One region of the Nonomuraea roseola genome, then DNA from elsewhere that is predicted to be linked to it. Evidence: riboswitches for the same ligand, from Rfam matches in the RefSeq annotation. Region 1 holds a riboswitch; each other region holds the start of a gene.
What was found. A riboswitch is a leader RNA that binds a small molecule or an ion and turns the genes downstream of it on or off. The one in region 1 is predicted to bind cobalamin.
Positions count from the first base shown of each region.

Region 2: it holds a riboswitch for cobalamin, as region 1 does, so the genes downstream of both, ABFX55_RS30755 (CbtB domain-containing protein) here and ABFX55_RS22755 (ribonucleoside-diphosphate reductase subunit alpha) in region 1, are expected to answer to the same signal.
Region 3: it holds a riboswitch for cobalamin, as region 1 does, so the genes downstream of both, cobN (cobaltochelatase subunit CobN) here and ABFX55_RS22755 (ribonucleoside-diphosphate reductase subunit alpha) in region 1, are expected to answer to the same signal.

Region 1 covers NZ_BAAAXC010000014.1:923,221-932,885, reverse strand. Annotated here, with positions in the region: gene glmS (glutamine--fructose-6-phosphate transaminase (isomerizing)) at 1-1,637, shown strand, start outside; gene ABFX55_RS22770 (alpha/beta hydrolase family protein) at 1,658-3,064, opposite strand; gene ABFX55_RS22765 (ArsR/SmtB family transcription factor) at 3,144-3,728, shown strand; gene ABFX55_RS22760 (tripartite tricarboxylate transporter substrate-binding protein) at 3,820-4,728, shown strand; cobalamin riboswitch at 4,733-4,913, shown strand; gene ABFX55_RS22755 (ribonucleoside-diphosphate reductase subunit alpha) at 5,001-7,169, shown strand; gene ABFX55_RS22750 (ribonucleotide-diphosphate reductase subunit beta) at 7,169-8,164, shown strand; gene ABFX55_RS22745 (mechanosensitive ion channel family protein) at 8,178-9,290, shown strand; gene ABFX55_RS22740 (hypothetical protein) at 9,219-9,665, opposite strand, start outside.
Region 2 covers NZ_BAAAXC010000015.1:1,659,064-1,668,728, forward strand. Annotated here, with positions in the region: gene ABFX55_RS30740 (magnesium chelatase subunit D family protein) at 1-383, opposite strand, end outside; gene ABFX55_RS30745 (histidine phosphatase family protein) at 380-982, opposite strand; gene ABFX55_RS30750 (CbtA family protein) at 988-1,749, opposite strand; gene ABFX55_RS30755 (CbtB domain-containing protein) at 1,759-1,950, opposite strand; cobalamin riboswitch at 1,982-2,110, opposite strand; gene ABFX55_RS30760 (glycoside hydrolase family 38 N-terminal domain-containing protein) at 2,215-6,327, shown strand; gene ABFX55_RS30765 (DUF7158 domain-containing protein) at 6,324-7,124, shown strand; gene ABFX55_RS30770 (ROK family protein) at 7,124-8,062, shown strand; gene ABFX55_RS30775 (hypothetical protein) at 8,022-8,204, opposite strand; gene purH (bifunctional phosphoribosylaminoimidazolecarboxamide formyltransferase/IMP cyclohydrolase) at 8,441-9,665, opposite strand, start outside.
Region 3 covers NZ_BAAAXC010000015.1:1,645,652-1,655,316, reverse strand. Annotated here, with positions in the region: gene cobN (cobaltochelatase subunit CobN) at 1-3,603, opposite strand, end outside; cobalamin riboswitch at 3,712-3,837, opposite strand; gene ABFX55_RS30720 (precorrin-3B synthase) at 3,895-5,157, shown strand; gene ABFX55_RS30715 (precorrin-8X methylmutase) at 5,154-5,774, shown strand; gene ABFX55_RS30710 (precorrin-2 C(20)-methyltransferase) at 5,780-7,345, shown strand; gene ABFX55_RS30705 (cobalt-precorrin-6A reductase) at 7,426-8,151, opposite strand; gene ABFX55_RS30700 (cobalt-precorrin-5B (C(1))-methyltransferase) at 8,172-9,221, shown strand; gene cobM (precorrin-4 C(11)-methyltransferase) at 9,212-9,665, opposite strand, start outside.

The sequences.
Region 1 (9,665 bases):
AGGGGACGCTCGGCATCGGGCACACCCGCTGGGCCACCCACGGCGTGCCGAGCGACGAGAACGCCCACCCGCACCTGTCGACCGACGAGCGCATCGCCGTCGTGCACAACGGCATCATCGAGAACGCCGACGAGCTGCGCGCCAAGCTCGTCGCCGAGGGCGTGGAGTTCGTCTCCGAGACCGACACCGAGGTGCTCGCGCACCTGATCGCCCGTACGGTCGCCGAGACCGAGACCCTCGAGGAGGCGGTCAGGAAGGCGCTCAAGAGCATCGTCGGCACCTACGGCATCGCGGTCGTCGACTCCGAGCGGCCCAAGGAGATCGTCGTCGCCCGCAACGGCAGCCCGATCGTGCTGGGCCTCGGCGAGAAGGAGATGTTCGCCGCCTCCGACGTGTCCGCGCTGGTCCGCTACACCCGCCAGGTCGTCCACCTGGAGGACGGCGAGCTGGCGGTCCTGACCGCCGACGGCTTCCACACCTTCGCCAGCGGCGGCCGCGAGACCGCCAAGGAGCCGCTGACCGTCGACTGGGACGCCGGCCACTACGACACCGGCGGCTACGAGCACTACCTGCTCAAGGAGATCTCCGAGCAGCCCGAGTCGATCGCCCGCACGCTGCGCGGCCGTCTCGACGAGCGCTTCCACATCGCCCACCTGGGCGGCCTCAACATGGACGCCCGCGAGACCCGCTCCTTCCGCCGGGTGAAGATCATCGGCTGCGGCAGCGCCTACTACTCGGGGCAGATCGGCGCCCAGCTCATCGAGGAGCTGGCCCGCATCCCCGCCGACGCCGAGCCCGCCAGCGAGTACCGCTACCGCAACCCCGTCATCGACCCCGACACCCTGTACGTCGCGATCAGCCAGTCGGGCGAGACCTACGACACGCTCGCGGCCGTTCAGGAGATCAAGCGCAAGGGCGGCAGAGTCATCGGCATCGTCAACGCCGTGGGCAGCGCCATCGCCCGCGAGGTCGACGGCGGCATCTACCTGCACGCGGGGCCCGAGGTCTCGGTGGCCTCGACCAAGGCGTTCACCTCGACCGCGATCGCCTTCGCGCTGCTGGCCCTGCACTTCGGCCGCGTGCACGACCTGTCGCCCTCCGACGGCAGGCGCATCGTCGAGGGCCTGCGCAAGCTGCCCGACCAGATCGAGCAGATCCTCAAGCAGGGCGAGCGCATCGCCGAACTGGCCAAGAAGTACGCCGACCACCCGAGCATGATGTTCGTCGGCAGGGTGCGCGGCTACCCGGTGGCGCGCGAGGGGGCGCAGAAGCTCAAGGAGATCTCCTACGTCCACGCCGAGGCCTACCCCGCCAGCGAGCTCAAGCACGGACCGCTCGCGCTGATCGGCCCCGACATGCCGACCGTCGCGATCGTGCCCGACGACGAGCTGCTGGACAAGAACCTCACGACGCTCGGCGAGATCAGGGCGCGCGGCGGGCGGGTGCTGATGGTGGGGCACAGGCAGCCCGACGCCAAGCTGGCCGACGACGTGATCGTGATCCCCAAGAACGAGATCGAGCTCGACCCGATCCTGCTCACGATCCCGTTGCAGCTGCTGGCCTACCACGCCGCCGTCGCGCTGGAGCGCGACGTCGACAAGCCCAGGAACCTCGCCAAGAGCGTCACCGTCGAGTAGGACCCCGCGGCCTGCGGTCCTCACGGGAGCAGCAGGCCCCAGTAGAAGGCCCACGGGATCATCACCGCGCCGCCTGCCGCCAGCACGCCCAGCCGTACCCGCTCGGAGCGGCCGGACGCGCGCCGCCAGGCGAGCGCGGTGAGGACGGTGGCGACGGCCGCGGTGAAGGCCAGCGCCTGCAGCAGCAGCCAGAGCACCGGCCGCCCCGCCAGGACGGGGCCGGGCGCGGCCAGCTTGCCGCCCGTCATGAGCAGGTACATCACATAGCCGAATCCGCCCAGGCTGACGGCGAGGCCGGAGAAGGCCAGCACGCGAGGCGCCCTTCCCGACGGCACGGAGGTGCCCCTGATCCTGCGGACCAGCGCGGTGATCGGGTAGGCCAGGAAGGCGACGACGAACAGCACGAGCGCGGCGGTCTGGACGGGAGCCGACTCCCACCAAGCCGGCGGCGGGGTCTCGACGGTCAAGGAGGCCTGGCTGGCGCGCGGGCCCTGGACGGTGTCCTGGGTGCGCGGCGCTCTGCCCTCCGCGACCTGCTTCACCCATGAGCCGACCAGGTCGGCGTAGCCGGGGGCCAGTTCGGGGAGCCTGGTGACGCCGCCGTCAGGGCTCTGGTGGGCGGCGTGGTCGGCGCCGGCGAACATGCGCATGGTCACGTGCCCGTTGCCGCCGCGCGCCAGCGCCCCCGCCATCAGCGGCGGTGTCTCGGCGGGCGGGGTCAGCAGGTCGTGCGTGCCCCAGACGGCCAGGACGGGCTGGCGCACCCGGCCGAGCGTCGGCAGCGGATCGAACCACGGCTCGGGGAACAGGCCGCCGTCGGCGATCGCCCTGTACATCGTCGGCACGGTCCTGTCGGCCAGCGGGCCGGACACGCCCGCCTTCTTCAAGCCCGCCGACACCGCCCACGCCTGCTGGCGCAGCGGCTGGTGCGCGTTGGCGCCGACCAGCACGACGAAGGCGACGTCAGAGGAGCGGCCGGCGGCCAGCGGCGCCACCCAGCCGCCCTCGCTCAGCCCCCACACGCCGACCTTGGCGGGATCGACGCCCGGCTGGGCGCGCAGCGCCTTGACCGCGCCGAGCGCGTCGTCGGCGAGTGTCGAGTAGGAGCGCTCGAACAGGGAGTAGCCCTCCGACCGCTTGTCGTAGACCAGCACGCTGAGGCCGCGCCTGGCGAACTCGGTGGCCTCGGTCATCAGCTTCGTCCTGGGCGTGCCGGTTCCCGCCCCGTGGACCAGGACGAGGCCGGGCCTGCCGGCCGAGCTCTGGTCTGGGGACAGGACCGTCCCGTGCAGGGCGAGCCCGCCGCCGCCGGTGAAGCTCACCTCCTTCGAGACCAGCCCGTCGGGGACGGGCGCCGCCTGCGCGGCTGTCGTGGGCGCTGCCAGCGCGACCAGCGCCGCCGCGATCGTTACCAGGAATCGCTTCATATCGCCGACAGTAGTCTGCAGAGATCTCTCGGCAAAGGCTTCTCTGCAGATATCCTTCTGGAGTATTAGGCTCCTCCTCATGAAGGATGACAAGCCGTGGGTGCTGGATGATCCGGGCAGACTGAAGGCGCTTGCCCATCCGATGCGCCGGGCCATGCTGCGCCACCTGGGGCTGCACGGGCCTGCGACCTCCACCACGCTCGGCTCGCTGCTGGACGCCAAGACCGGCACCACCAGCTACCACCTGCGCCAGCTGGAGAAGTACGGGTTCATCGAGGAGATCGCCGAGCGCTCGGCAGGACGTGAGCGGTGGTGGCGGCGGGTGGAGACCGGTGACATCCGGCTGCCGCTGCCTGCCGAGCTCGCGCCCGAGGACCGTCCCGTGCTGGCCGAGTTCCACAGAATCGGGTACGAGGAGGACAAGGGAATCCTGCTCGACCTGCTGCCCGCCGCCTACGAGGCCGATCCGGCCTGGGTGAAGGTCTCGAGAGGCCTCGGCAGGATGCGGCTGGAGGAGCTGGAGGCGTTCTTCGAGGAGTACCTGGCGCTGATGAAGAAGTACAGCCACAGGGCCACCGACGTCCCGCCGGGCGCCAGACCCCTGTACCTGCGTCTGCTGGCCCTGCCCGCGGACCTGCCCACCCCGCCCGCACGGGAGGAATGAGCCGAACGGCCACCCTGCCGATTAACTCGCTGTGATGTACCGATAACGTGCTGTATGGGGCAGTCGGGACCGGAAGCGGGGGAGGGCGCGCATGCGCCGTCGGGACTTCGTGGCGGGGGCACTGGGGGCGCTGGCGTGCCTGACCGGATGCGGCACCGAGCCGGGCCGTCCCGCGCCCAGGTTCTTCTTCGTGGCGGGGGGCGCCACGTGGGAGCCTGTGGCCGAGACGCTGTCCAGCCTGCTCGACCCCGCCGACCTGGCGCAGGACGGCACCCGGCTCACCGTCACGGGACTGCCCGCCCTGGCCGCCGCCGAGATGAACAGGGTCGGCGAGCGGGGCGCCCCGCTGGCCAGGCTCATCGGGGACGTCGAGGTGCTGGTGGTCCCCGGGAAGTCCCGCTTTCGCGACTTCGACGCCTTCGCCGCGCACCTGGTGGCCTCTCCGGGAGAGACGGCCCTGGCGGGCAGGAAACAGGGGGAGTCGGACCACCTGCTGTTCGGGCTGGTCGCGCGAGGGCTCGGCGCCGACGCGAGAGTGCTCGACTACGCCGGCTACCCCACCTGCGCCGACGCGGCCGACGCGCTGCTGGCAGGGAAGGCGGGTGTGGCGGCGGGCCCGCTGGGCCAGTGGCGCGAGCGGATCGGCGAGGGCAGGTTGCGCGTGCTGGCCGTCTCGTCGGCCGAGCGGATCGAGGGGATCGACGCGCCCACGCTGCTGGAGTCGGGGGCCCGCGTCGACTTCACCGACTGGAGCGCGGTGCTCGGGCCGAACGGGATGGGCGAGCGCGAGAAGGCCAGGGCGGTCGACCTGCTCGACGAGGTCGTCAGGTCCGAGCGGTGGCTGAAGGCGTGCCGCGTGAAGGGGTGGACGCCGATCCCCCTGCTCGGCGACGACTTCGGCGTGTGGCTCAAATCCGAGACCGCGAGGACGCGCACGGTGCTGGGCGAACTCGGCCTCCTCGACACAACCTGTGGGCGTGGTTGCGTCGGCGGCCACTAGATGTAGGATCCTGGACGTCGCTGGTTCGCCCCCTCGCAAAGGGGCGGAGCAAAAGGGAACCTGGTGCGAGACCAGGACTGCCCCGCAGCGGTGAGCGGGAACGACCGCCGTCATGGAAGCGACGGCCAGTAGGCATGTGATCAGCGCCCGCGAGTCCGAAGACCTGCCAGCGGTATGACCTGTCCAGGGCCTCGAGGGAGGGCCCGGGGGTGACGCGGCATGCCCGCGTGCTCTCGCCTGCCCTCACGAGGATGAGCTCGCGAGGAGAGAGCGTGACACAGATCGTTGAGGTCGACCGCAGGCTGGCCATCGAGGAGGCCGCCGCCAGGGTGATCGCCGACCCTGAGAACTCGAAGGTCGCCGCCAGGCTCCTGGCCGAGGAGATCGCCGACGAGGCCGCCACGCACGGCGTGCGCACCTTCTCCGAGTCGGTCGCCGCCACCCACGCGGCGGGCCTGCTGCAGGACGGCCTGGCCGCGTTCGTGAGCGCTCACTCACCCGAGCTGGACGCGCTGATCGACGAGAGCGCCGACGACCGGTTCGAGTACTTCGGCCTGCGCACCGTCTACGACCGCTACCTGCTGCGCCACCCCGAGACCAGGCGGGTGCTCGAACGGCCCCAGCACTTCATGCTGCGCGTCGCGTGCGGCCTGTCCGCCTCCGTCGCCGAGGCCGCCGAGCTGTATGCGCTGATGTCCACGCTGTCGTACCTGCCGAGCTCGCCCACCCTGTTCAACTCGGGCTCACGCCGTCCGCAGCTGTCGTCCTGCTTCCTTCTCGACTCGCCGCGCGACGAGCTTGAGGGCATCTACGAGAGGTACGGCCAGGTGGCCAGGCTCTCCAAGTACGCGGGGGGCATCGGCATCTCCTGGACCAGGGTCCGCTCCCGCGGCTCCCTGATCAAGGGCACGAACGGCCACTCCAACGGCATCGTGCCGTGGCTGCGCACCCTCGACTCCAGCGTCGCCGCCGTCAACCAGGGCGGCCGCCGCAAGGGCGCCGCGTGCGTCTACCTGGAGACCTGGCACGCCGACATCGAGGAGTTCCTGGAGCTGCGCGACAACACGGGCGAGGAGGCCAGGCGCGCCCACAACCTCAACCTGGCCAACTGGGTCCCCGACGAGTTCATGCGCCGCGTCGAGGCCGACGCCATGTGGTCGCTGTTCGACCCGAAGCGCGTGCCGCACCTCACCGACCTGTACGGCGAGGCGTTCGACACCGCCTACCGGGCCGCGGAGGCCGAGGGCCTGCACACCCGCCAGATCCCCGCGCGCACCCTCTACGGCCGCATGATGCGCACGCTCGCCCAGACCGGCAACGGCTGGATGACCTTCAAGGACGCCGCCAACCGCGCCTCCAACCAGACCGCCCGCCCCGAGAACGTCATCCACCTGTCCAACCTCTGCACCGAGATCCTCGAGGTCACCAGCGACGGCGAGACCGCCGTGTGCAACCTCGGCTCCATCAACCTCGCCGCCCACCTGGCAGGGGAGTCGATGGACTGGACGCGGCTGCGCGCCACGGTCAGGACCGCGGTGCGCTTCCTGGACAGGACGATCGACCTCGGCTTCTATCCGACGCCCGAGGCCGAGGCCGCCAACCTGCGCTGGAGGCCGATCGGGCTGGGCGTGATGGGCCTGGCCGACGTCTTCTTCTCGCTGCGCCTGCCCTTCGACTCTCCCGAGGCCCTCGCGCTGTCCACGAGGATCGCCGAGGAGATCGCGCTGGCCGCCTACGACACCTCCGCCGACCTGGCGGTCGAGCGGGGCCGCCACCCCTCCTACGGCGACACGCGGGCCGCGGCGGGCGTGCTGCACCCCGACCACTACGGCCTCGGCTCCTCGCCCGCGTGGACGGCCCTGCGCGAGAAGATCGACAGGACCGGGCTGCGCAACTCCCTGATGGTCGCCATCGCGCCCACCGCGACGATCGCCTCGATCGCGGGCTGCTACGAGTGCATCGAGCCGCAGGTGTCGAACGTCTTCAAGCGCGAGACCCTCTCGGGGGAGTTCCTGCAGGTCAACAGGTATCTGGTGACCGATCTCCAGCGGCTCGGCCTCTGGACCCAGGAGATGCGCGACGCCGTCAAGCGGGCCGACGGGTCGGTCCAGGACATCGCGGGCATCCCCTCCGAGCTGAAGACCCTCTACAGGACCGCGTGGGAGCTGCCGCAGAAGGCGCTCATCGACCTGGCGGCGGCGCGGACGCCGTACATCGACCAGTCGCAGTCGCTCAACCTCTTCATGGCGACCCCCACGATCGGGAAGCTGTCGTCGATGTACGCCTACGCGTGGAAGCAGGGGCTGAAGACGACGTACTACCTGCGCTCGCGCCCGGCCACCCGCATCGCCCAGACCACCGTGCAGGCCCTGGTCCCCGCCGAGGCCGAGGCCGTCGCCTGCTCCCTTGAGAACCCCGAGATCTGCGAGGCTTGCCAGTGATGCTGCTCGACCCCGGCATGGACCTGACCCTGCGCCCGATGCGCTACCCCGACTTCTACGAGCGCTACCGGGCCGCCATCCGCAACACCTGGACGGTCGAGGAGGTGGACCTGCACAGCGACCTGGCCGACCTGGCCAAGATGACGCCGCAGGAGCGCCACCTGATCAACCGCCTGGTCGCCTTCTTCGCCACCGGCGACTCCATCGTCGCCAACAACCTCGTGCTCAACCTCTACCAGCACGTCAACGCGCCCGAGGCCCGCCTGTACCTGTCCAGGCAGCTGTTCGAGGAGGCGGTGCACGTGCAGTTCTACCTGACGCTGCTCGACACCTACCTGCCCGACCCCGACGAGCGCGTCAAGGCCTTCGCCGCCGTCGACAACATCCCCTCCATCCGCGACAAGGCGGAGTTCTGCTTCCGCTGGATCGACACCCTCGCCGACCTGCGCAGCCTGGAGACCAAGCAGGACCGCAGGGCCTTCCTGCTCAACCTCATCTGCTTCGCCGCCTGCATCGAGGGCCTGTTCTTCTACGGCGCCTTCGCCTACGTCTACTGGTTCCGCTCCCGCGGGCTGCTCAGCGGCCTGGCGACCGGCACCAACTGGGTCTTCCGCGACGAGTCGATGCACATGGAGTTCGCCTTCAGCGTCGTCGACACCGTCAGGGCGGAGGAGCCCGACCTGTTCGACGACAAGCTCGGCGAGCAGGTCACCCTGATGCTCGAGGAGGCGGTGGCCGCCGAGCTGGCCTTCGCCCGCGACCTGTGCGGCGACGGCATGTCGGGAATGAACGTCGACCAGATGCGAGAGTACCTTGAGTACGTCGCCGACCAGCGGCTGCGCCGCCTGTCCATGCCGATCAGGTACGGCACCGCCAACCCCTTCGGGTTCATGGAGCTGCAGGACGTGCAGGAGCTGGCGAACTTCTTCGAACGCAGGGTCTCGGCATACCAGGTGGCGGTGGAGGGCAATGTGACCTTCGACGAGACATTCTGAGACATTAGGGGGCATGACTGTGTCGCCGACGGACTGGCTCCTCCTCATCGGGTCCGTCTTCGCAGCCGTCGTGGGAGTCGAACTGGTTCGGCGGCTGCTGCTGAAGGCAGGCCGAACCTGGGACTTCATCGGACACCTCGTGCGCAGGTGCACATGGCCCGGGTTCGCGGTCGCGGCCGTGGTGGCCTTCAACGCCGCCTTCACCCCCAACATGGTCAGCAGGTCGGCCGAGCCGCTGGTCGAGCGGTTCATGGGCGTCATCACCATCGCCGTGGTCACGTGGCTGGTGATCCAGGCCGCCTACGCGGTCACCGACCTCGTCCTCGACCAGCTGGAGCGGGTCGAGGAGGACAACCGCAGGGCCAGGCGGACCAGGACCCAGATCGCCCTGGTCCGCAGGGTCGCCGCCGCGGTGATCATCGTCATCGCCTTCGGCGCGGCGCTGTTCAGCTTCCCCGAGGTGCGGGCGCTCGGCGCAGGACTGCTGGCCTCGGCGGGCATCTTCGGCGCGATCATCGGCATCGCGGCGCAGTCCACGATCGGCAACATGATCGCCGGGCTGCAGCTCGTCTTCAGCGACGCGCTGCGGCTCGACGACGTGGTCGTGGTGAACGGCGAATGGGGCAGGATCGAGGAGCTCACGCTCACCTACGTCGTGGTCCGCTCGTGGGACGAGCGCAGGCTGGTCTTCCCCGTCTCCTTCTTCACCCAGAACCCGTTCGAGAACTGGACCAGGCACGGCAGCAGGGTCATCGGACACGTCTACATCAGGGTCGACTGGTCGGTGCCGGTCCCCGAGCTGCGTGAGGAACTGCACCGCTTCATCAAGGATCACCCCCTGTGGGACCAGAAGGACTGGACGCTCCAGGTGACCGACGTCCTGCCCAACGGCCTGGTGGAGCTGCGCGCGCTGATGAGCGCGGCCGACTCGGCCTCGGTCTGGGACCTGAAGGCCGACGCCCGCGAGCACCTGGTGGCCTACCTCAGGGCCAACCACCCGCACGCGCTGCCCCGTTTCAGGGTGGAGAGCTCCTCCTACGGCGCGTTCGCCGACTCAGGACCCGGGGGCTGGCCGAAGGACCCGCGTGGCGCCCGCGATCAGCGCGGTGGCCAGAACCCAGCCTGACACCACCAGCGTCCAGGCCACCCAGGCCGTCCACCCCGCCGGCTCGTAGGCGCCGCGCACCTCGAACACGCTGACCGGCACCAGCAGGTCGAGGCAGTAGACGAAGGGGTTGAACGTGCGCACCTCGTCGGGGTCCACCTGTACCGGCGGCACCCTGGTGAAGATCGCCGTTCCTGCCGCCAGCAGGAGCGCCGCCCACAACCCCGCCAGCCATGAGCGGTAGCCGTAGCCGACCATGAGGTCGAGCAGCCGCCCCCACGCCCTGCCGGGCGCGCGCAGCGTGCCGCGCCGCTCGCGCTGCTTGGCCAGCAGCACCCGCCGCGCGTCGGGCTCGTGCCCGATGCGCCGGTACCACGAGGCCAGCTGCTCGTACGG
Region 2 (9,665 bases), on a different contig from region 1:
GCGGCCGCCAGCAGTCCTGGCTCGAACGCCTTGACGCCCTCGGTCAGCGCCCGCTCCAGGTCGAGCGAGCCGACCAGGCGATCCTCCGACGCGCCCACCGGCAGCTCCACCAGCGCGGCCGCTCTCGTGACGACCTGCTCGCCGGGCTCGTGCGGCCCGTCGGGGCACTGCGGGTCGGGCAGCCGCGGGTCGCAGGCGAAGCGGCAGCCCGCCAGCACGTCCACGGCGGGCAGCTGGGCGGCCAGCGCCCTGACGATGGTCGACTTGGCCGTGCCCTTCTCGCCCCTCACGAGCACGCCGCCCACGCGGGGCGAGACGGCGTTGAGCACCAGCGCCAGCTTGAGATCGTCGAGCCCGACGACGGCGCTGAAGGGATAGGTCACGAGGCGGCCTTTCGGTTGACGTATCCGATCCGCCACCCCTCGCGGGCGGCGGACAACTGTGTGAGGGAGAGCGGTGCGAGGTCGAAGAGGGCAGGATCGGCCCTGAGCGCGTGACCGAGCGCGGCCCTGATGGCGCCCACGTCACAGACGACGACCGCCCTCCCCCTGCCGCCGCCGCTCGCGCTTCGGCCGGCGTCGCTGTCGCCTTCCTGTTCGTGCCGCTCGTCCAGCCAGTGCGCGACCCTCTCCGCCGCCGCCGCACGCGACTCGCCGCCGTGCGGCGCGGCGTCGCGGTCGGCCAGCCAGCGGGCGAAGGACTCGGGCTCCCGCACCGCGACCTCCTCGTACGGCAGGCCGGACCACCTGCCGTGGTCCTGCTCGGCCAGCGCCGCCACGACCACGGGCTCGAAGCCCATCGCCACCGCCGTCTCCCACGCCGCCCGGGCGGGCGACACGAACGCGAGCCCCGTCTCGAAGGAGCTGAGCGAGGCCGTGAGGCGCGCCGCCGCCTCCAGGCTCGACGGGTCGGCGCCCTCACTCCCCGACGGGAAGCGCGCGCCGCGCATCCCTGGCGTCGAGGCGTGCCGGACGAACAGCACGCCGGTCAGCCGACCCGCGCCTTCGCGCGCTCGCCCGCCAGCGCGAACAGCGCGCCGAAGGCCGCCCAGAAGACCAGCTGGGTGCCGAGGGAGGCGACCCTGAAGTCCCAGAGCAGCGAGGCGGGAAAGCCCGAGGGCACCTCGTCCACGGCGGGCAGCAGCACCCACGCGGCCACCACGGGGACCAGGAAGCACACGCCGCCGACCAGGCCGCGCGCCCACACCTCCTGGACGGTGACCCTGCGGGCGGCCGCGACGCCGATCGCGACGGAGGCGAGCCCGACGGCGACCATCACGACGTAGAGCAGGGTCCTGGCGTTGATGGTCTCCGGGTCGCCCACCGCGGGCGGGTTGGCCGGATACTTCAGGAAGGGGATGAGGACGATGGCGCCGAAGGCGGTCGCGGCGGCGGCGATCGCCAGCAGGGGCTCGGAGCGGGGTCCCACGCGACCGCGCAGCCCGGCGAAGGCGAGGGCGAACACGCCGCCCACCGCCACGCCGTACAGGCCGGTCGCGAGGAAGAGCCCGGCGCGCTGCACCGGCCTGCCGACCACGGCTCCCTCGCCGTGGTCGTGCTCCGCCGGCGCCCCTGCGTCGTGAGAGTGCGGGGCCGACGCGCCGTCGCCGGGGGCGGCCGCCGCCGCGGCCTCCTCCAGCGCGATGGCGCTGTCGATGTGCGGCTCACCGGCGAAGAAGGCGAAGCCTCCGGCGACGAGTCCCGCGAGCAGCCCGACGAGCAGCCCCCTGACCAGCAGGGTTCTGATCACGGCCGGGCCTCAGTGGCACGGCACGCCGAGCAGGTGGCGCCCGTCGTGCATCAGCTCGTGCAGGAACGTACCGGTCTGCGAGATCGCGCCGTTGTCCATCAGGACGAGGTAGGCGAGCAGCATCAGAACGGGCACGGCCAGCAGCCAGCGCGCAAGACGGTGGAGCGGAATCGGGTTCGCAGACGTGGACAGACCACTCATGTAAAGCCTCCTCAGGGATGACGCGTCCCGCTAGGTGAGGTCGCAGCGGTCAGGTGACCTGGCTCCCGAGGTTGTGGCCCCGGATACAGTGGCGCGTCCGCACCGGCATCTCACCGGATTTCCCCTGATTCGCCGCGAAATCTCCCGGAACGTATCTCTTCCTCCGGATCTCGTCAACATCGGCGGCCCCTATGACAACGTTGCCATTGATCTTTCGAAGACCTAGTGTGACGGCGACAGAGCCCCGCCCCCAAGGGAGAGTCAGTGCCCGCACGTCTGTTGTCAGCCGAGTCGACCGACCTGTTCGTGGGGACGGAGGCGCGGCCCCATCAGGTGTTGCGCGTCACCGCCGAGCAGGGCGAGCGCGAGGCCGAGGTGGTGGTGCGCGGCGACGGGGTGGCCGTGGCGGGGCGCGCGGTGGTGCCGGGAGGGAACGCGACCGTCGTCGTCGAGGTACCGCTGACGGTGAGCGCCCCCGTGGGCTCGACGGTGCCGTGCGCCGTCTCCGCGGGTGACAACACTCTCACCGTGGACGTCACGGTCGAGGAGCCGGGCTGGACGATGCACATGGTGTCGCACTTCCACTACGACCCCGTGTGGTGGAACACGCAGGCGGCCTACACCAGCCCGTGGGAGTTCCTCTCCGGCGACGCCACCACCAGGCCGCTGTGGGAGGGCAACGCTTTCGCGCTGGTCGAGGCGCACCTGGCGCTGGCCGAGCGCGACCCCGACTACAAGTTCGTGCTCGCCGAGATCGACTACCTCAAGCCGTTCTTCGACCTCCATCCCGAGCGCAGGGCAGACCTGCGCCGCCTCATGGCCGAGGGCAGGGTCGAGCTGATGGGCGGCACCTACAACGAGCCCAACACCAACCTGACCGGCGCCGAGACCACGATCCGCAACATCGTCTACGGCATCGGCTACCAGCGCGACATCCTCGGCGGCCTCCCCCGCACCGCCTGGCAGCTCGACTCGTTCGGCCACGACCCGCAGTTCCCCGGCTACCTCGCGGCGGCCGGACTGACCGGCAGCGCGTGGGCCCGCGGCCCCTTCCACCAGTGGGGCCCGATCAACAAGAACTTCGGGCAGGCGCACGACGACGCCACGCTCATGCAGTTCCCCAGCGAGTTCGAGTGGATCTCCCCCTCGGGTCTCGGCGTCGTGACGCACTACATGCCCGCCCACTACTCGGCGGGCTGGTGGATGGACTCCTCCGCGACGCTGGAGGAGGCGAGCCGGGCGGTCCACGAGCTGTTCAGGGCGCTGAAGCCGGTCGCGGCGACCAGGAACGTCCTGCTGCCCGTCGGCACCGACTACACCCCGCCGAACAAGTGGGTCACCGAGATCCACCGGTCATGGGCCGAGCGCTACGTCTGGCCGCGGTTCGTGTGCGCGGTGCCGCACGACTTCTTCGCCGCGGTCCACGCCGAGACCAGCGCCTTCAGCCCCCAGACGCGCGACATGAACCCGGTCTACACCGGCAAGGACGTCTCCTACATCGACACCAAGCAGGCCCAGCGCGCCGCCGAGGTGGCGGCGCTCGACGCCGAGCGGCTGGCCGCCTTCGCGTCGCTGCTCGGCCTTGGCCGCTACCCGCACGTGGCGATGGACAAGGTGTGGCGCCAGCTGGCCTACGGCGCGCACCACGACGCGATCACCGGCTCGGAGTCCGACCAGGTCTACCTCGACCTGCTCACCGGCTGGCGCGAGGCCTACGACCTGGCCGCGGACGCCCGCGACAGGGCCCTCGACGCGCTCGTGGCGCGGGTGGAGGCCGACGGCCGTGCCGTGGTGGTCGCCAACACGCTCTCCTTCGCCCGCGACGGCGTGGTCCGCGTGCGGCTGGAGCCTGGGCTGCGCGTCGACGCCCCTTCGGTCACCGAGGAGGGCACGCAGGTTTTCCTGGCGAAGGACGTGCCGTCCATGGGCTGGAGGAGCTTCCCTGTCGTCGAGGGAGAGGCCGAGGGCTGGGCCTCCGTCGAGGGCCACACCATCGAGAACGACCTGTGGCGACTCACCGCCGACCCCGCGCGGGGCGGCGCCCTCACCTCCGTCCTGCGGGAAGGGCGCGAGCTCCTCACCGGGCTCGGCAACGAGCTGCGCCTGTACGACGAGTACCCCCAGCACCCCGACATGGGCGAGGGCCCATGGCACCTGATGCCCACCGGCCGCGTCACCGCCTCGGGCGACACCACCGCCGTGGTCAGGGCGCAGACCAGCCCGCTCGGCGCTCGCCTGGTCGTCACCGGAACGCTCGGCGAGCTCACCTACGAGCAGACCGTCACGCTCGTCGCCGACAGGGTCGAGTTCGCCACCCGCGTCCTCGACTACTCGGGCGCCGACCGGCTGCTGCGCGTGCGCTTCCCCGCCCACGTCCCCGGCGCGCTTCCCGTCTCCGACGTGGCCGGCGCGGTCGTGGGCAGGGGCTTCGCGCTGCCCGACGCCGACGCGGCCGAGCATCCCTGGACACTGGACAACCCGGCCAACACGTGGTTCGGCCTGTCCTCCACCGCCAGGGTGGATCTCGGCGGCGAGGGGGCGCGGGCGATCGGCGTGGCCGAGATCGTCGCCGCCTCCGAAGCCGCGGCTCCCGAGGCCCGCGACCTGGTCGTGGCGCTGGCCAGGGTCGGCGTCACCGCGACCACCTCGACGGCGTCGGGCAGCAGGTACGGCTGGCTCGCCGTCGACTCCAACCTGCCCGACGTCCGGATCGTCCTGGGCGGGCCCGACGTGAACCCGCTGGCCGCCGAGCTGCTCGCGCGCAGTGACCCCGCCTACCTCGACGCGCTGAAATCGGGCGCGAGCAGGGTGTGGGTGCCCGCGGAGCGTCCGCTGGCCGAGGTGTGGCGGCCCAGCGCCGACCTGCGCGACGTGCGTGCGCTGCCCGCGCTGATCGTGGCCGACCCAGGCGACCCGCTGCTGGACGGCGCGGTCATCCACGCCACCTGCCCGCTGGGCGAGGAGGTGCTGGAGGACAGGACGGTCGCACTGCTCACCTACGGCCTGCCTGGCTTCGCCGTCGATCCCTCGGGGGCGCTGCACCTGTCGCTGATGCGGTCGTGCACGGGGTGGCCCTCGGGGGTGTGGGTGGACCCGCCGCGCCGTACGACGCCTGACGGGTCCGGATTCCAGCTCCAGCACTGGACGCACGAGTTCTCCTACGCGCTGGCGGCAGGCGACGGCGACTGGCGCGCGCTCGCGCTCCCCTCGGCAGGGCAGGAGTTCATCACCCCGCTGCTGCCGCGCGTGGTCTCCGCGCAGGACGGCGACCTGCCGCCTTCGCACTCGTTGCTGCGCGCGGACCCGCCGCGCGAGGTGCTGTTCAGCACGGTCAAGGCCACGGGCAACCCGCTGGCGCACGGCACGAAGGGCGGTGGCGACGGTGTGACGATCAGGCTCGCCGAGTCCACGGGGCTGGGCACGAGCGCGGCGCTGCACTCGCCCGTGCTCGACCTCGGCGGCCTGACCACGTCCGACCTGCTCGAGACGCCCGGCGAGCCCGCCGACCCTGAAGAGCTGCGGCTCGCGGGCTCCGAGGTCGCCACCTTCCTGACGCCCGCGCCGCTCCACGCGGAGGGCGAGGAGCTGGGCATGACCGCCGAGCTCGCCCAGCCCGTTCACAGCCGCTACTGGCTGCACAACAAGGGCCCCGCGCCGCTCGGCTACCTGCCCGTGAGCATCGCCGCCTCTCCCGGCCTGGTCACCTCGCGCGAGCCGTTCGAGCTGGACGTCGTGCTCTCCTCCCACCTGGTCGACACCGCCCACGAGGGCGTGGTCACCGTGGACCTGCCCGACGGCTGGAGCGCCGCCCCCGCGCGGCGCGTGTTCCGCCTCGAACCAGGGGGCCACGTCCGCTTCCCTGTCACCGTCACCTCCGAGCCTGGAGCGGGAGACGGCCTCCACTTCGTCGCCGTCCGCACCGAGACGGAAGGGCAGCTCGTCGAGGACGTCGTCACGGTCGCCCTCGGCGACGCCCCCGAGCTGCCCGCGCCGATCGCGACCGTCCCCGAGGACGGCGTGGCCGCCCAGGGCGCCGAGAGCGCGCAGGCCCTGCCCACGGGGCTGACCGTCACCCCCGTCACCGAGTCGCTCTCCCTGCGTCCCGGCGACACGACCGCCCTGGTCGTACGGCTGGCGAACACCACGGCAGGAACCATCAGGGGCGAGGCCCAGCTGGCATCTCCCTACGGGACGTGGGAGCTGCTCCCCTCGGTCATCCAGGCGTTCACCGTCGCGCCAGGCTCCGAGGCGGAGATTCGCTTCCCCGTCACGGTCCCCGCCGACGCCGCCGAACTCCGCTCGTGGGCGCTTGCCAAGGTCATGTGGTTCGGCCGCTGCCAGTACGCTCCCGCCGTCACCCTGGAGGTCACCCGATGATCGGGCTCGTCGACGGCCAGGCCGTCCCCCACGACGTCCTGGACACCCGGCTCCGCGACCTGAGGCAGGGCCCGCTCCACGCCGCCCTGCCCGTCCCCGGCAGTTCGGAGGAGCGCCAGATGGCCCGCTGGGTCACCCAGGTGATCCTGACCGAGGTGCTGTGCGAGCGGGAGGCGCTGTCCAGAGGGCTCGCGCCGCTGGAGGGTCCGCCGCTCGACCGGCTCGCCGCCGTCGAGCTCGGCTCCATCAACGCCGCCGCCTACAACGGCAGCCCGTGGGTGCGGGCCGTCCACCAGGCCGTGACCGCCTCCGCCGAGGTGCCCTCCGCCTGGTCGTCCGCCCCTCCTCCGCCCGCCCCTGCGCTCCACCGGGTACGGCACGCCCTCTTCGCCGACCTGGCGGAGGCGGCGGCCGCGACACCGGCCGACCTGGAGCCCCTCGGCGCGATCCCGCTCGGCTCGCTGCCGTCGGCGATCGCGCAGGCGGTGCGCGGCACGCCGTACGGCACGCTCGCAGGACCCGTCCGCGACGCCCTCGGCTGGCACGTCGCCCTCGCCGAACCCGCGCCCACCGCCCCGGAGCCCACGGCCCTCGGGCCCGCCGCTTCGAAGTCCACCGCTCTGGAATCCGGAGGGCCGCAGTCCACGGCTCCGGAACCCACCGCTCTCGTGACCGCCGCCAGGAGGCGGGCGTTCGTCCAATGGCTCGACGTGCAGCGCGCCACCCGCGTGCGGCTCGTCCACGGCCTCGAACATCCTGGCGACCCCCGCCAGCCCGACAACCACCACAAGCACTGATGACTCACGTACTCGCCATTGACATCGGCGGCACCAAGCTCGCCGCGGCCCTCGTCGACCGGTCGGGCGCCGTCCTGCGCTCCTCCACCGTGCCCACCCCGCGCGAGGACGTCTTCGGCGCCCTCGCCCTGCTCATCACCGAGGTCGTCGCCGACGGCCCGGCTCCCTTCGCGGTCGGCATCGGCTGCGCGGGCCCGCTCAACCTCGCCTCAGGCACGGTGAGCCCCGTCAACATCACCAGCTGGCGGGACTTCCCGCTGCGTGAGCGGGTGCGGGAGCTGACCGGCCTGCCCACCGTGCTCGCGGGCGACGCCCAGTGCTTCGCGCTGGGCGAGCACTGGCTGGGCATGGGCGGCGAGAGCGCGTCCATGCTGGGCATCGTGGTGTCCACCGGCATCGGCGGCGGCCTGGTGATCGGCGGCGCGCCGCTCCTCGGCCCCACGGGCAACGCCGGACATGTCGGTCACATGACCGTCAATCCCGACGGCGACCCGTGCCCCTGCGGCAGCAGGGGGTGCGTGGAGAGCTACGCCAGCGGGCCCAACCTGGTCCGATGGGCCCTGGCCAACGGCTGGGCGGCGGGCCCCTCGCCGGACGGCGCGATGCTGGCCAGGGACGCGGCCTCGGGGAACCCCGTGGCTCGGGCCGCCTTCGAGAGAGGCGCCCGCGCGCTGGCCGCGATGATCGTCTCTACGGCCGCCGCCATCGAGGTCACTCATGTGGTGATCGGCGGCGGCGTCGCCAACGCGGGCCCCGTGCTGTTCGACCCGCTGGAGCGGGCGATGGACGAGCTGGCGGGCTTCGCCTTCGTCAGGGCCGTCGAGATCCGCCGCTCGAAGCTGGGAGTGCAGGCCGCTCTGGCGGGGGCCGCCAAGCTGGCGTGGTCGAGCGCAGTGGCTACTGCCGCTCCGCCGCCTGAGCCTCACGACGCTCGATGATCCGCCGGGTGTAGGGGATGACTTCCACGACCTTCGCCCCGAGGAAGGCGCCCGCGAACGCGAGCAGGATGAGAACGAAGGGGCTCGTGGAGATCCCGTTCAGGGTCACGAAAACCTGCAGCATCGCATCGAACAGCGGCATATGCGGACTCCGGGGGAAGAATCAGGCGGGAAAGCACTCACCTTAACCGGCGTCTCAGGATGCTCGGAGCGCTTTACACCTCTCCCTTCCGCCACTGTCCTGTCCCCTTGTCACGGCCACCGCTCCGTGCAGAAGCGGTGGCCGTGGAGGCGGGCCGCCCTTCCGCCTCGGATCTCGCCCCCCATGTCACGGCCACCGCTCCGGCGTCCGAACGGTGGCCGTGCCTTCACTCTGGATCAGTGGAAGAAGTGGCGGGTGCCGGTGAAGTAGAGGGTCACGCCTGCCTTCTCGCAGGCCGCGACGACCTCGTCGTCCCTGATCGAGCCGCCCGGCTCGACGATGGCCTTCACGCCCGCCTCGATGAGCACCTCGGGCCCGTCGGCGAAGGGGAAGAAGGCGTCGGAGGCGGCCACGGAGCCCGCCGCCCGCTCGCCCGCGCGGGTGACCGCGAGGCGGCAGGAGTCGACGCGGTTGACCTGACCCATGCCCACGCCGACCGTCGCCCCGGCCGAGGCCAGCACGATCGCGTTGGACTTCACCGAACGGCAGGCCCTCCAGGCGAAGTCGAGCTCCTCCAGCAGCTCGGGCGAGGCGGGCTCGCCCGTCTTGAGCTCCCACGCGGCAGGGGCGTCGCCCGGCGCGTCGATCCTGTCGGCGGTCTGGACCAGCAGGCCGCCGTCGATCCTGCGGAACTCGGTGCTGTTGGACGGCCGGTCCGGGCAGCGGAGCAGGCGCAGGTTCTTCTTCTGGGTGAGGACGGCCAGCGCCTCGTCGGCGAACGCGGGAGCCACCACGACCTCGGTGAAGACCTCGGCGATCTGCTTGGCCAGCTCGACGCTCACCTCACCGTTGACCGCGATGACGCCGCCGTAGGCCGACACGGGGTCGCAGGCGTGGGCCTTGCGATGCGCCCCGGCGACGTCGGAGCCGACCGCGATGCCGCACGGGTTCTGGTGCTTGATGATCGCGACGCACGGGTCTTCGAAGTCCCACGCGGCCCGCCACGCGGCGTCGGCGTCGAGGTAGTTGTTGTAGGACATCTCCTTGCCGTGCAGCTGCTCGGCGTTGGCGAGGCCGCCGCTCTCCGACACGAGGAGCGCGGCCTGCTGGTGCGGGTTCTCGCCGTAGCGCAGGACGCTCTTGAGCTGTCCGGCCGCCCCGCTGAAGACGTTCTCGCCGGTGTAGGTCGAGGAGAACCAGTTGGCCACGGCCACGTCGTAGGCGGCGGTGTGCGCGTAGGCCCGCCCCGCCATGCGCCTGCGCTCCTCGAGGGTGAAGCCGCCCTGCTCCAGCGCCTGGTAGATCTCGCCGTAGGAACCGGTGTCGACGACGACGGCGCAGGTGGCGTGGTTCTTGGCGGCGCCGCGGATCATCGCGGGCCCACCGATGTCGATCTGCTCGACGCACTCGGCGTCGGAGGCGCCCGAGGCCACGGTCTCCTGGAACGGGTAGAGGTTGACG
Region 3 (9,665 bases), on a different contig from region 1:
GTGCTCCCACATCCCCCGCTCGGCGGCCTCCAGCAGGCGCTCGGCGATCCCGTGCAGCGCCCACGGGTTCGACCGCTCCATGAACTCCCTGTTCTCGGGGTCGAGCACGTACGCCTCGGTGAGCTTGTCGTACATCCAGTCGGCGATGACGCCGGTGGTGGCGTCGTAGCCGAACAGGTAGTCGACGGTCGCGGCCAGTTCGAAGGCGCCCTTGTAGCCGTGGCGGCGCATCGCGGCCAGCCAGTTCGGGTTCACCACGCGCGCCCTGAAGATCCGCGAGGTCTCCTCCGACAGCGTGCGCGTCCGCACGGCGTCGGGGCGGGTGCTGTCGCCCACGTAGGCCGCGGGCGCGCGTCCCGTCAGCGCCCGTACGGTCGCCACCATCCCGCCGTGGTACTGGAAGTAGTCGTCGGAGTCGGCGATGTCGTGCTCGCGGGTGTCGATGTTCTTCGCCGCGACCGCGATGCGGCGGTAGGCGCTCTCCATGTCCTGGCGGGCGGGCACGCCGTCCAGGTCGCGGCCGTAGGCGAAGCCGCCCCACACCGCGTACACCTCGGCCAGGTCGGCGTCGTCGCGCCAGTTGCGGCTGTCGATGAGGGGGAGCAGGCCCGCGCCGTACGCGCCGGGGCGCGAGCCGAAGACGCGCATCGTGGCCCTGCGCTCGTCGCCGTGTCCCGCCAGGTCGGCGGCGACGTGGGCGCGCACGTGGTTGTCCTCGGCGGGCTCCTCCAGGGCGGCCACCATGCGCACCGCGTCGTCCAGCATGGCCACCACGTGCGGGAAGGCGTCGCGGAAGAAGCCGCTGATGCGGACCGTCACGTCGATGCGCGGACGGCCGAGCTCCTCCAGCGGCACGGGTTCGAGCCTGGTGACCCGCCTCGACGCCTCGTCCCACACCGGGCGCACGCCGAGCAGCGAGAGCACCTCCGCCACGTCGTCGCCCGCCGTGCGCATCGCGCTGGTGCCCCAGACCGACAGCCCCACCGAGCTCGGCCACTCGCCGGTCTCGGCGCGGTAGCGGGCCAGCAGGGACTCGGCCATCGCCTGGCCCGTCTCCCACGCCAGCCTGCTCGGCACCGCCCTCGGATCGACCGAGTAGAAGTTCCTGCCGGTCGGGAGGACGTTGATCAGGCCGCGCAGCGGGGAGCCGCTGGGCCCTGCCGGGACGTAGCCGCCGTCGAGCGCGTGCAGGAGGTGGTCGATCTCGTCGGTCGTCCTGGCGAGCCTGGGGACGACCTCGGTGGCGGCGAACTCCAGGATCCGCGCCACCGTCTCCCGCCCGGCCTCCGGCTTTCCGCCGAGCGCGAGCTCCCGCGCGGAGAGCCCTGTCGTGCCGAGGATCGACTCGGTCACCTCGGAGGCGGCGGCGGGGTCCCAGCCCCTTGCCTCCATGCCCTCGACCAGCGCCCTGGCGCTCTCCTCGGCGGCGTCCACGTCGCCCAGGCCCGCGCTGCCGTCCTCGGCGAGACCCAGCGCCTCCCTGAGCCCCGGCAGTGTCTGCGCGCCCGCCCACATCTGGCGGGCGCGCAGCATGGCCAGCACCAGGCTCACCCGCACCGCGCCCTCGGGGGCGGCGCCGAGCACGTGCAGGCCGTCGCGGATCTGCGCGTCCTTCACCTCGCACAGCCAGCCGTCCACGTGCAGCAGGAAGTCGTCGAACTCCGCGTCGTGCGGCCGATCGGCCAGTCCAAGATCGTGGTCGAGCCTGGCGGCCTGGATCAGCGTCCAGATCTGCGCCCTGATCGCGGGCAGCTTGGCCGGGTCCATCGCCGCGATCGAGGCGTGCTCGTCGAGGAGCTGCTCCAGCCTGGCGATGTCCCCGTACGTCTCCGCGCGGGCCATCGGCGGCACCATGTGGTCCACCAGGACGGCATGCGCCCTCCGCTTGGCCTGCGTCCCCTCGCCGGGGTCGTTCACCAGGAACGGGTAGACCAGCGGCAGGTCGCCCAGCGCCGCGTCAGGACCGCACGCCGCCGACAGCCCCGCCGACTTGCCCGGCAGCCACTCCAGGTTGCCGTGCTTGCCGACGTGTACCATCGCGTGCGCCCCGAACTCCGCCGACAGCCACCGGTAGGCGGCCAGGTAGTGGTGGCTGGGCGGCAGGTCGGGGTCGTGGTAGATCGCGATCGGGTTCTCGCCGAAACCCCGAGGCGGCTGCACCATCACCACGACGTTGCCCGCCCTGAGCGCGGCCAGGACGATGTCGCCCTCGTGCGTGAACAGCTCGCCAGGCGGCGGGCCCCAGTGCCGCTCCATCGCCTCGCGCAGCTCCTCGGGGAGCGTGGCGTACCACTCGATGTAGGTGGCGGAGGGGATGCGCACGGGGTTGGCGGCCAGTTGCTCCTCCGTCAGCCACTCCTGGTCCTGCCCGCCCGCCGCGATGAGGGCGTGGATCAGCGCGTCGCCGTCCTGGTCTGCCACGCCGGGCAGGCCCTCGCCCAGGTCGTAGCCGGCCTCCGCCAGCCTGGCCAGCAGCTTCACGGTGCTCGCGGGGGTGTCGAGGCCGACCGCGTTGCCGATCCTCGCGTGCTTGGTCGGGTAGGCCGACAGCATCACCACGAGCTTCTTGTCGGCGTTCGGGACGTGCCTGAGCCTCGCATGCCGTACGGCGGTGCCCGCCACGCGGGCCGCGCGCTCGGGATCGGCCACGTAGACGGTCAGGCCGTCCTCGTCCACCTCCTTGAACGAGAACGGCACCGTGATGATCCGGCCGTCGAACTCGGGGATGGCCACCTGCGAGGCGGCGTCCAGCGGGGACAGGCCGTCGTCGTTCTCCTCCCACGCCTGCCTGCTCGTGGTCAGGCAGAGGCCCTGCAGGATGGGGATGTCCAGCTCGGCCAGCGCGCCGACGTCCCACGCCGCGTCGTCGCCTCCGGCTCCCGCGGTCGCCGGCCTGCTGCCCCCTGCCGCCAGTACGGTCACCACCAGCGCGTCGGCCTGTCTCAGCACGGAGAGCAGCTCGGGCTCCGCCGTACGCAGCGAGGAACAGAAGACGGGCAGCGCGCGCCCGCCCGCCTCCTCGATCGCCTCGCAGAGAGCGCGGACGAACGCGGTGTTCCCTGCCAGGTGATGCGCCCGGTAGTAGAGCACCCCCACCACGGGCCGCTCCGCACCGCGCCCCTCGTGGAGGCCGGCGGTGGACCCGCGCTCGTCGCCGGGGTCGGCGGCGGATCGGGGCTCTTCGTCGAGCAGGCCCCACGTCGGCGTCGGTTCGGGTGCGGCGAACCCGTGCCCGGTCAGCAGCACCGTGTCCGACAGGAAGGCGTGCAGCTCGGCCAGGTTGCCTGGGCCGCCGTGGGCGAGGTAGGCGTGCGCCTCGGCACACGTGCCGCCGGTGACCGTGGACAGCTCCATCAGCTCGGCGTCAGGCGCCTGCTCCCCGCCCAGCACCACTACCGGCCTGGGGCCGGCGAGCAGCCGGTCGAGGCCCTCCTCCCACGCCCTGCGCCCGCCGAGCAGCCGCACCACCACCAGGTCGACGCCTTCGACCAGCGCGGGCAGCTCCTCGGGTGTCAGCCGTGCGGGGTTTCCCAGCCGGTACGCGGCGCCACTCGCCCTGGCGCTCAGCAGGTCGGTGTCGGAGGTGGAGAGCAACAGCACCACGCTCTGGGCGTCGGGGGTCGCCTGTGACGGGGTTTCGGGGGTCGCCTCGGGCACGGCGGAACTCCTCCCTCGGGGTCCTCGCCCCGGTCGCGGGTGTCACGAGAGCGGGAGTCTCCTGGCTTCCGGATCGACGCTCACCCCGGCCTTCCCGTCCGTCGCCGGACAGTGGCCTTCGGTGGGGTTCGCTCCCCGGTTACAGTGGCGGGACCGCGCCGGCATCGCACCGGCTTCCTCCGTTCGCCCTCGTCTGCGATCAGCCTAGAGGGTTTTGGACGGGTTACCATCCTCCCCGTGGACATAGCCGACTTTTACGGACATGTGCGCCCTGACGCCTGTCCGGGGGCGCTACAGGTCCACATCGCCGCGGACGGCGCTCTCGCCCGCATCCGCATCCCGGGCGGCGCGCTGTCCGCTACCCAGCTGCGAGAGGTGGCCGACTGCTCCGCCGAGCTGGGCTCGGGCGTCATCGAACTGACCTCCCGCGCCAACCTCCAGCTCAGAGGCCTCCCCTCCACCGCCGCTCCATCGGCGGCGGAAGCGGGGGCGTTCGCCGCTCGGATCGCCGCAGTGGGGCTGCTGCCGTCGGAGACGCACGAGCGGGTGCGCAACATCCTCGCCTCGCCGCTCGCCGGGCGGGTGGACGCGTCTCTGGTGGACGTGCGTCCGCTGGTCACGGCCCTGGACCGGGGGCTGTGCGCGAGTCCTGAGCTGGCCGAGCTGTCGGGCCGGTTCCTCTTCGCCCTCGACGACGGCACGGGCGACCTGCTCCCCATCGGCGCCGACGTGACCTTCCTGGCCACCTCGCCCTCCGGCGGCCTCCTCCACCTCGGAGGGGCGACGGCCGGGATCCCTGTGCTCGTGGACGAGGTGGTCCCTTCGATGCTCGCGGCCGCCTCGGCCTTCCTCGAGCTGTCCGGTGGCACGGCCTGGCGCGTCAGTGACCTACCCGACGGCCCCGCCCTGCTCGCTTCCCGCCTGCAGCCGGCCGCATCGAGGGACGGGGGCGTGTCACCGGGCCGTCTCTCCCGAGAGATCGGGAGCTTACGGGCGCCGGACGCGCGGGTGGTCCCGCAGCGGGACGGCCGGGTCGCCCTGGAGGTGGTGGTCCCGCTGGGACGGCTCTCCGCGGACCAGGCCAGGGCCCTCGCCGACGTGGCCGGCGAGGTGCGGGTCACGCCCTGGCGGACGGCCGTCCTTCCCGACCTCCGTCCCGAGGACGTCGAGCGGGTCGCCGACGAGCTCACCAGGGCGGGGCTGGTCACCGGGCCCGGCACCGCCTGGGCGGGGCTCAGCGCCTGTACCGGGAGTCCCGGGTGCGCCAAGTCGCTCGCCGACGTCCAAGGCGATGCCAGGCGGTGGGCCACCGGCACACGAGAGCCGTCCACGCCGGCCGTCCCCGAGGGTGTCCTCGTTCACTGGGCCGGGTGTGAGCGGCGGTGCGGGCGTCCGAAGGGAGAGGTCGTCGACGTGGTCGCCACCCCGACCGGCTACCGGGTCGGGCATGGCAGGAAGACAGAGAAGACCGAGAAGACAGAGACCAGAGGGGACATGTGAGCGACTACATCCGTGACGGCGCCGAGATCTACCGGCGTTCGTTCGCCACCATCCGTGCGGAGTCCGATCTGAGCGGTCTGCCGCAGGACGTCGCCCAGGTGGCCGTTCGCATGATCCACGCCTGCGGCATGACCGACCTGGTGGCCGACCTCGGCTACTCGGAGAAGGTCGTCGCCGACGCCAGGCGGGCGCTGCGGGACGGCGCGCCCATCCTCTGCGACGCGATGATGGTCGCCTCGGGCGTGACCAGGAGCCGCCTGCCGCGCGACAACGAGGTGGTCTGCACGCTCGGCGATCCGAGCGTCCCCGCGCTGGCGGAGAGCACAGGGACCACGCGCAGCGCGGCGGCGCTGGAGCTGTGGCGCGACAGGCTGGACGGCGCGGTGGTCGCGGTGGGCAACGCGCCGACGGCCCTGTTCAGGTTGCTCGAACTGGTAGAGGAGGGCGCGGGCCGGCCCGCGGCGGTGCTGGGCATCCCGGTGGGCTTCATCGGCGCGGCCGAGTCCAAGCAGGCCCTGGCGAGCAGCGGCCTGGAGTATCTGGTGGTGCACGGCCGCAGGGGCGGCAGTGCGATGGCGGCGGCCGCGGTCAACGCGATCGCCAGTGAGCGAGAGTGAACACGGTGGCGGGACGGCTGTACGGCGTGGGCCTGGGTCCTGGCGATCCCGAGCTGGTGACGGTGAAGGCGGCCAGGCTGATCGGCCAGGCCGACGTGATCGCCTATCACAGCGCCAGGCACGGCAGGAGCATCGCGCGCTCGATCGCGCTGCCGTACATGCGGGAGGGCCAGGCCGAGGAACTGCTGAAGTATCCGCTGACCACGGAGAGCACCGACCATCCCGGCGGCTACCAGGGCGCGCTCGACGACTTCTACGCCGAGTGCGCCGACCGGCTGGCGGCTCATCTCGACGCGGGCAGGGACGTGGTGGTGCTGTGCGAGGGTGATCCGCTCTTCTACGGCTCCTACATGCACATGCACAAGCGGCTGGCCCATCGCTACGAGACCGAGGTGGTGCCGGGGGTCACGTCGGTGGCGGGGGCCGCCGCGGTGCTGGGGCGTCCGCTGGTGGAGCACGAGGAGACGCTGACCGTCCTGCCCGGCACGCTTCCCGCCGAGGTGATCGCCGAGAAGCTGAGGAGCGCGGACTCGGTGGCGGTGCTCAAGCTGGGGCGGACGTTCGAGAAGGTCAGGGACGCCCTGGCGGAGGCCGGACGGCTCGACGAGGCCTGGTACGTCGAGCGGGCGACCACGGCGAACCAGCGGATCGAGCGCCTCAAGGATGTGGATCCGGCCAGCGTTCCCTACTTCTCCCTGGCGATGCTGCCCAGCGGCAGCAGGCGCGCCGACCTGCCGGCGCTCTCCGCGGACGGCACGCGCGACGAGCCGCGCCTTTCCGCAGGTCGCGACGGAACGTCGGGGCTTTTCACGGGTCGCGACGAGGGGCGTGGCGAGGGGGACTGGGTGGGGGTGGCCGTGGTCGGGCTCGGGCCCGCCGGCGAGGAGTGGCTCACCCCCGAGGCCCGGCAGGTGCTGGCCGAGGCGACCGACCTGGTCGGTTACGGCCCCTACGTGGACAGGGTGCCGCAGCGGCCTGGCCAGATCCGGCACCGCACCGACAACAGGGTCGAGGCGGAGCGCGCGGCGCACGCTCTGTCGCTGGCCGGCGAAGGCCGCAGGGTGGCCGTCGTCTCCTCGGGCGACCCCGGCGTCTTCGCGATGGCGAGCGCCGTGCTGGAGGCGGCGGAGGACTTTCCCGGCGTCCCTGTGCGGATCGTCCCCGGGCTGACGGCCGCGCACGCCGTGGCGAGCAGGGCGGGCGCGCCGCTCGGGCACGACTACTGCGTCATCTCCCTGTCCGACCTGCTCAAGCCGTGGGAGGTGGTGGCCGACCGGCTGCGCGCCGCCGCGATGGCGGACCTGGTGCTGGCGATCTACAACCCCGCCTCGCGCAGCCGTACCTGGCAGGTGGGAGCCGCCCGCGACCTGCTCATGGAGCACCGCGACCCGGCCACCCCCGTGGTGATCGGCCGCGACGTCGGAGGCCCGCAGGAGACGATCACCGTCACCACGCTCGGCGAGCTGGACCCCGCGCAGGTGGACATGCGCTGCCTGCTCATCATCGGCTCCTCCACCACCCGTGCGACGGACGGCGGCACCGTCTACACCCCGCGTCGCTACCCGGCGTGAACCCCCGGAATCCCGAGGCGCTCCACGGGGTGGAACCTCGGAATCCCGAGGCGCTCCCCGGCGTGCGCTCCCGGAACCTGCTACACCGCGTGGACCCACGCCGCGGCGGCCGCCAGGGATTCCACGGCCACCGGGCCCTCGGGGAGCGGCGGTCTGCGGACCACGACCACCGGCAGTCCCGCCTCCTCGAAGGCGTCGAGCTTGGCGACCGTCAGCGAGCCGCCGCTGTCCTTGGTGACCAGCACGTCGAGCCCGTGAGCGCGGATCAGCTCCCGCTCACCCTCGACCGTGTACGGCCCGCGCGCCAGCAGTATCAGGAAATTTCCGGGAATGGGCGGCTCGGGGGGATCGACCGACCTGGCCAGGAACCACAGGTCGGTCAGCCCGGCGAACACCGGCATGCTCCGCCGTCCCGTCGTCAGGAACACCCTGCTGCCCATCGAGGGCAGCAGGCGCGCGGCCTCCTCCAGGGAGTCGGCCTGCCGCCATCCCGGTCTGTGCGCCCATCCCGGCCGCCGCAGCACCAGCAAGGGCGTCCCGGTGGTACCGCAGGCTTCCACGGCCGAGGCGGTCATCCTGGCCGCGAAGGGATGCGTGGCGTCCACGACCGCGTCGATCCGCTCGGCGGACAGCCACGCCGCCAGCCCCTCGGCCCCGCCGAACCCGCCGACATGGACCTCGCCCACCGGCAGCCGGGGATCGCGCACCCGTCCCGCCAGCGACGACACCACGTGGACCCGTCCGGAGAGCTCCGCCGCGAGGGCGCGCGCCTCCGCCGTTCCACCCAGGATCAGAACCCTCCGCATTCGTCCCCCATCCTCGAAGCATGACCACGCCACTGCGTCACGGCTGGACCACCGGCGCCTGCGCGACCGCCGCGACGGCGGCCGCGTACACGGCGCTGCTCACCGGCGACTTCCCCGACCCTGTGACGATCACCCTGCCCAAGGGGCAGCGTCCGGCGTTCGCGCTGGCCAGGGAGTCGCTCGGCGACGGCTTCGCCTCGGCCTCGGTGGTCAAGGACGCGGGCGACGACCCCGACGTGACGCACGGCGCGCTGATCACCTCGACCGTACGGCAGGCCGCCCCCGGCACCGGCATCACGTTCACGGCAGGCCGGGGCGTGGGCACGGTCACCAAGCCTGGCCTGCCCCTGGAGGTGGGGGAGCCCGCCATCAACCCGGTGCCCCGCCGCATGATGGCCGAGCACATCGCGGCCATCGGCGGCCACGGCGACGTCGTCGTGGAGATCTCCGTCGAACACGGTGAGGAGCTGGCCAAGCGCACCTGGAATCCCAGGCTCGGCATCCTGGGCGGGCTGTCGATCCTCGGGACGACGGGCATCGTCGTGCCGTATTCGTGCTCGGCCTGGATCGACAGCATCCGCAGGGGCGTGGACGTGGCCATCGCCGCAGGCCGTACGCACGTGGCGGGGTGCACGGGCAGCACCTCCGAGCGCGTGGCGGCCGAGCTGTACGGCCTGCCCGACGACGCGCTGCTCGACATGGGCGACTTCGCGGGGGCGGTGCTGAAGTACCTGCGCCGCCACCCCGTGCCCAGGCTGACGATCGCGGGCGGCGTGGGAAAGCTGTCCAAGCTCGCCGACGGCCACCTCGACCTGCACTCGGGCCGCTCGCAGGTGAACCTGGGCCTGCTGGCGGGGCTGGTCGCCGCGCCGGAGCTGGCCGAGCGCATCAGGGGCGCCAACACCGCCCTGCACGCGCTGCGCCTGGCCCAGGAGGCGGGCGAGCCGCTGGGCGACCTGGTGGCCGAGCGGGCCCACGCCACCGCGGCGGGCGTGCTGCGCGGCGCGCCCGTCGAGGTGGACGTCGTGGTGATCGACAGAGCGGGGGCGATCGTGGGCCGTCACGGCTGACGGCATCGCTCGGCGGAGTAGAGGTGGCTGTCGGGGAACTGCGTGGCGGTCAGCACCCTGCCCACGACGATCACCGCGGTCCTGACCACGCCCGCCTCGCTCACCTTGGCGGCGATGTCGGCGAGCGTGCCCCTGATGACCAGCTCGTCCTCGCGGCTGGCCCTGGCCACGACCGCCACGGGACACTCGGCCCCGTAACCGGGCACGAGCTCCTGCGCCACCTGCGCGATCCGCTGGACGGCCAGGTGCAGCACCATCGTGGCACCGCTCGCCGAGAGCGTCGCCAGGTCCTCTCCCCGCGGCATCGGGGTGGCCCGTGCCGACGTGCGGGTCAGGATGATCGTCTGCCCGACGCCTGGCACGGTCAGCTCCCTGCCCAGCGTCGCCGCGGCGGCGGCGAACGCGGGCACCCCTGGCACCACCTCGTACGGCACGCCGAGCGCG